DNA from 2 places in the Fictibacillus marinisediminis genome. Region 1 is predicted to be linked to the other one. Evidence: a T-box and tRNA genes for the amino acid it is inferred to sense, from the RefSeq annotation. Region 1 holds a T-box; the other holds one or more tRNA genes.

Region 1 (3,302 bases):
ACGACTTCAATCCCTGTGCGCAAGCTTCCTTTCACTACCATTACAGTATGAAGGTTCTGACCGTTCGGCGCCTTCTGTACATCCTTCACGTACAATTCTACACCTTCTCCAATAATAGTTCCCTGATCGGCTACCTGACCGCCGCTTTCAGCGTAGAATGGAGTGAGATCCAAGATGACCTGCCCCTCTTCTCCTTCGCCTAGCAGGTCTACCCGCTCACCGTTTTGAAGAGTCTCCAGCACTTTTGAAGTACTTCTTTCTTCATCATAACCGACAAATTCACTGTTGGTTTTGATATCGCTGAGTACGCCTCCCTGCACTTGCATGGAATCTACATCCTGGCGCGCTGAACGAGCACGTTCACGCTGTGCTTCCATCTCTTTTTCAAAACCGGCACGGTCGACTTCCATATTGTGTTCAGCAGCGTACTCTTCAGTCAGTTCAAAAGGAAAACCGAATGTATCATAGAGTTTAAACGCATCCTTTCCTGCAATCGTGCTGCTGCCTGATGCTTTTTCTTTTTGGATGACATCCTCAAGAATCGCCAATCCTTCATTGATGGTTTCATGGAAACGTTCCTCTTCGTTCTTGATGACGCGCTGAATAAAAGGAACTTTCTCTTTCACTTCAGGATAAAAGTCAACCATTATGTCAGCAACAGTCGGTACAAGTTCAAACATGAACGGACGATCTAAGCCTATTTGTTTAGCGAAACGTGTCGCTCTTCTGATCAGGCGGCGAAGAATATATCCGCGTCCTTCATTTGAAGGCAGTGCATTGTCTGAAACCGCAAAAGCGACCGTTCGAATATGGTCAGCAATTACCTTAAACGCCGTATCCGTTTCCTTGCTTACTCCATACTTGCTGCCTGAAAGCTGTTCAGTCATCCGAATCACAGGGATGAAGAGATCTGTGTCATAGTTGGTCGGAACGTTCTGGATGACGGAAACCATGCGCTCAAGGCCCATTCCTGTATCAATATTCTTCTTCGGAAGTGGAGTATACGTTCCATCAGGATTATGGTTGAACTCAGAAAAAACAAGGTTCCATACTTCAAGATAACGGTCATTTTCTCCACCCGGGTAAAGTTCCGGATCTTCTGGGTCTTTACCGTACGTTTCTCCTCGGTCATAGAAGATCTCTGTGTTTGGCCCACTCGGCCCTTCACCGATATCCCAGAAATTTCCTTCCAGACGGATGATTCGTTCTGCAGGCACCCCTACTGTCTTGTTCCAGATATCGAATGCTTCATCATCTTCCGGATGAATGGTTACAGAAAGCATTTCAGGATCAAATCCAATCCATTTTGGATCCGTTAGAAACTCCCAAGCCCAAATGATGGCTTCTTCTTTAAAATAGTCCCCGATAGAAAAGTTCCCAAGCATCTCAAAGAATGTGTGGTGTCTTGCTGTGATACCTACATTTTCAATATCATTGGTACGGATTGATTTCTGCGCATTCACGATTCTTGGATTTTCAGGGATGACCCTGCCGTCAAAGTATTTTTTCAGCGTTGCTACTCCACTATTAATCCATAGCAAAGACGGATCTTCGTGGGGGACGAGTGATGCACTTGGCTCGACACTGTGGCCCTTCTCCTGGAAAAAATCCAGAAACATTTGTCTTACTTGAGCAGATGTTAAAGTTTTCATCTTCCCAATCTCCTTTCTGGTATAAAAACGACGGGCAAATAAAAAAACTCCCGTTCCTGATCTGCATCAGGGACGAGAGTTGTTATTCACGCGGTACCACCCTGGTTATGAACCCGCTTTCAATGGGGATCATCACCTTAAATAAACGTTAACGGGGTTTAACCGGCAGGTATTAATTGCACTCGGGAGTAGCTTTCCGTTCCTCTTACTTTTAGAAACCTTCCAGCCTTGGGTTTCCTCTCTATAAAAGGGTAGAAACGTACTTATCTCCATCATCGTTTTGCTTTATCTTGCAGTAAGTATAATTCCTTCTATGGCATTTTGTCAATCTTTGCCGTAAGTCTGTGATCACGGATGTGAACAACGATCACTTTAAGTATAGAAAACACAGGAACAGCTAGAATCAAGCCCAAAATCCCCCCAATTTCTCCGCCTGCAAGGAGAGCGAGGATAATCAGAGCTGGATGGATATGAAGGCTTTTGCCAACGATTAGAGGCCCTAAAATATTTCCTTCTATAAACTGAAGCACAAGCATAATCCCTGCAACAATCAGCACCATTTTTACAGAGATTGTGAATGCGATGAATATAACCGGCACAGCACCAAGAATAGGTCCAAAATAAGGGATAACATCGGTTATGGCTATAATAATCCCAAGAATAATCGGATAAGGCATACCTGCCAGCCAGAGAGCGAGCACAGCAGCTGCACCGAGAAGACTGCCGACAAACAGCTGCCCGCGTATATAGCCGCCAAGAGACCGGTCAATATCTTTCAATAAGTGAATGCCTTCTTTCCGCCATTTTCTCGGGGTTATATACCAGCATGCTCGTTTAATTACATCAATATCCTTTAAAAAATAAAAAACAAGGAACGGGATGATAATCAATACAAAAAAATAATCGACAATTTTTTTTATGGATCCGATCACATTAGCCGCACTTTTTTCCAAGTAATGTTCAGCCGATTGGATATAATCTTCAATGCGGAGATGAATGGAACGAGGCAGCCGGGAGGTATGGTGATCCACTTCCAGCAGCCAGTTACGGTACGTTTTTGATATGGCAGGTATATTTGAGACGAGTTCCCGTATCTGAAGCACCATGTATGGGATGCCTTTGTATACTCCGTAGCCGATACCGCCAAAAAACAAAACGTAGATAAACAGAATCGCCAGTGTCCGCGGAACGCCCCAATGATGCAGCTTTTCTACGAGTGGATGAAGCAAGTAGGTGATGAACACCGCAATAAAAAAAGGGATAAACACCGCTTTGACCGTTGTCAGCACAGGTGTCCAGAAAGGGGCAAGCTTAAGCAGCAGCCAGCCGCACAGAAACAAAAGTACCAACAGAGACAGGCGGATGATCCACTTCATATACTTTTCTCGATGTATGGTAAACACCTCCATCTATATTGTTGCCACAACCTCTCATTTCATGAAAAAAAGTCCATGCTTTTTTTAGCATGGACTTTCATTTCTTTAATAAATGGCTTTTGCCAGTCTCTTACGTATTTTTCTTACTCTTTTAGAAGATAACAGGTCGTCCATCCTCATAAAATTCATCCCGTTTTTTCCGGATGATTTCATTCCTTTAAAAGCTGCCCAGATGCCTAGGGCAAGTAAAGGTTTTAAATAGCTGTTCATGTTG
Region 2 (3,302 bases), 320 kb from region 1:
AAAACATAGGAAGATTAAATTCTCCCTATGTTTTTCTTATTCGAAATTTTTTTCAATATCTTCTGCAATCGGGTGCATTTCTCTAAAAAGGAAATCTGCGCTTTTTTATTGAACTTATTATACAAACGGGCAGGATTGTTGAATAAGAGATGGAATTTTCCATTAGAACTCGAATCTTAAAAAGGGCTGTTATATGGGCTTGAGGACATTGATTAATTCAATAGAATTGCAGTAAAAGGTGATATTCTTTTCTTTAATTAAGCATTATAGAATGGGTAAAATCTGATTAAATATTTTGAAAGGGTGAGTATAGTATTTTATCAACTAGTGATTTTAAATCTAAGAATGGAAAAATAAACTGGTTTCATGTCAGTGGCAAATAAAAACCTCTACAATAAGATTTTATTACTTCAAAAAGAATCTACTTCAATTGCCAATGTTTATGAAAAACTGTGGGAACTTGTTGACACCGAAACAGTTGATTTGTTGTTATTTGAAAACCAGGAAATCGCAAAAATAAATAGAAATTTATGGGGAGAAAGTAATTTAATTAACACTGGACTAATGATGAACGTCCTTGAAAACACCCCTTGTAACCTTCCATTACAATACCGTCTTAAGGACATAAAACAACCTACTTTAATAATTACAGGCGTTTTTGACCGTAATACTGGAGTTAATATCTCTAAAATAATTCATAGAGAATTAACTAACAGTACATTAGAATTATTCAATAATAGTGCCCATTTCCCGGATTTAGAAGAAACAGAAAAATTTATAAACGTAGTATTAGAGTTTTTGAAGTCGTAATGCTTTCATTATTAAGCTAACGAAGGCTAATAATGTAGATAGCCATATAAACGAACTAAACCTATGATGTTGTCTATTTGCTTTGAAGTGAATTCCTTGCACAGCAACCTCCCGCAGTGTAACAAAGTTTTGTTAATAAATGATATATAAAGGCACCTCAATTATCTCGGGCAAGAGTAGATAATTGAGGTGCCTTTTTTGTATTTTAACCGGAAATACCGCGATATACCTGCCCTTTAGTTAACTAAAGGTGAACCAAATGTGAACCTATGTGAAGAAACAATTTTATTTTATAAAAATTTGCTCTTTATCAAAAACAAAACCCTTGATTTCTCAAGGGTTTTTGACTGATATGTATGGTGGAGACTAGCGGGATCGAACCGCTGACCTTTTGGCTGCCAGCCAAACGCTCTCCCAGCTGAGCTAAGCCCCCACGATGGTTGTTGCTGACAAGGAAAATTATATAACAGAAGTAGAAAGAAAAGCAAGCCTCTTTATTAAAAATTCTTTCAATGAGATTTTCAAAACGGGATGAGCCTTAACAGGGCTCATCTTTTCAAGTTCTATAAATTTACCAACTTATTGGCATACTTTCTCAAAAAGATGGAAAGCTAACATGGTAAATCAAGGAATAAAGGAGGACATACGTATGCAACAGCAGCAACCGAATCAGGGACAGAACCAGCAGCAGATGTATCAACAGCCGCCGAATGTGATCACAGGGAAAGACTTTAACTACTTAACCGACATGCTTTCATGGAATTTGCTTGGATTTAAGAAGGCGCATTTTGCAGCGAGCCAGTGTCAGGACCAGCAGGTGAGTGCGGCGCTTGAGAAGGCGTGCCACATGCACGAAAAGCATTATCAGCAAATCTTGCAGAAACTTCAATCCGGCGGAAGCCAGAATATGAATCAATAGGGGGAACGGAAGATGAATAACAATCAGAACAAAATTCAAAATCCGGAGTCTCAGGTGCCGAAAACGCCTCAGATGAATGACCGGGATTTCCTGAATGACATTCTTTCCTATGAAAAGTACATGACCGCTTCGTATTCAACAGCCATGAATGAAGCGAGCCATGACGCGCTCTATCAGGAGATTCATTCGATTTTTGATGAGACGAAAAACATACAGCGTGAACTCTATGAGCTTATGTTCCAAAAAGGCTGGTATGCGCTGACGCCGGAACAGCCGCAGAAGCTGCAGCAGGCTGCCCAGCAGTTTACCGGGTACATGTCCCAGTTTCCTCATAACCCACCCATGCAATAAAGACAAAGTTATTAAAAGCTGTGGAGCTCCTTCCACAGCTTTTTTCCTTTATAAGGATTTATTACCACTCTTTTGTGAATAAAGTTAACTGGTATAGACAACTAGAACTATATGGCAGAAAACCTTCCTGGGCCTATTGCTTTGTTTTCGCCTGAGTCGAAAGGAAACGACAAATTCCTCCAGAAAGAAGTATCGTTCATAAAACTAAAGGAGGATAACATGCAATGAAGAAAAGACTAGCGTTTTTATATGCGATGGCCTGTATGCTCGTCGTTGCTTCGTTCCTTGGAACGGTTCCAAAGCAGGCAGCTGCAGAAAGCCATCCTGATCAAAAAGACTTGATCATCTCCAGCAACATTCCACAGGCGTTAAAGGAGGTTAATGGTGATCAAATCCAACTTCATGCTCTTCATGTGTATAAAGTGGACGGCCATTTCATGGAGACGGAAGCTTTGAGATGGTGGTCGGCAAATCCGCGGGTTGCCACTGTAGACCCAAGAGGCCTTGTAACCCTTAAAGGCCACAGCGGCGACACTCGCATTTTTGTGACGGATGGACGAAAGATCGACCATACACAAATCTCCGTGAAAGACCATAAAGGAACAAAGACAGCTGTAATCCAAAAGCAAAAAGGGAAAAAGTACAATGTGATTCCGGCAGCCATCAAACAGATGAGTATGGAAGAAAAAGTCGGTCAGATGCTGATGCCAGACTTCCGAACGTTTAATGGCAAGAACGTAACAGAGGTCACACCAGAGATTAAAGCACTCGTGAAGAAATATCATCTAGGCGGCATCATCTTGTTCCGTGAAAATGTTGTAACGACAGAACAGACAACCAAACTTGTGGCCGATTATCAGGAAGCTTCTGAAAAGAACGGATTGCTTATTTCGATTGACCAAGAGGGTGGTATTGTTACCCGCCTTCAAAGCGGAACAGATTTTCCTGGAAACATGGCACTTGGTGCAACAAGATCTCCTGAGTTAGCTGAAAAGGTAGGGAAAGCGATTGGTGAAGAACTAAACGCGCTTGGGATCAACTTTAATCTTTCACCTTCGCTTGATGTAAACAACAATCAGGACAACCCTGTAATTGGAACTCGTTCCTTTGGAGAAGATCCTCAGCTTGTTACAGATTTAGGAACTGCTTACATCAAAGGTTTGCAGTCCACAAACACCGCGGGTGCAGCAAAACATTTCCCGGGCCATGGGGACACAGCAGT

Evidence for each region. A T-box is a leader RNA that pairs with one kind of tRNA and senses whether it is charged. The one in region 1 lies ahead of alaS (alanine--tRNA ligase), so its partner is inferred to be a tRNA-Ala.
Region 2: it encodes a tRNA-Ala, which carries the amino acid that the T-box ahead of alaS (alanine--tRNA ligase) is inferred to sense. The anticodon was not compared.

What each region holds. Positions count from the first base shown of each region.
Region 1 is NZ_JAIWJX010000002.1:2,767,255-2,770,556, forward strand. Features, by position in the region: gene alaS (alanine--tRNA ligase) at 1-1,652, opposite strand, end outside; T-box leader at 1,718-1,937, opposite strand; gene LCY76_RS14830 (AI-2E family transporter) at 1,964-3,028, opposite strand; gene LCY76_RS14835 (hypothetical protein) at 3,134-3,298, opposite strand.
Region 2 is NZ_JAIWJX010000002.1:3,091,902-3,095,203, reverse strand. Features, by position in the region: gene LCY76_RS16445 (alpha/beta fold hydrolase) at 373-810, shown strand; tRNA gene LCY76_RS16440 (tRNA-Ala) at 1,168-1,243, opposite strand; gene LCY76_RS16435 (hypothetical protein) at 1,460-1,729, shown strand; gene LCY76_RS16430 (spore coat protein) at 1,742-2,080, shown strand; gene LCY76_RS16425 (glycoside hydrolase family 3 protein) at 2,305-3,302, shown strand, end outside.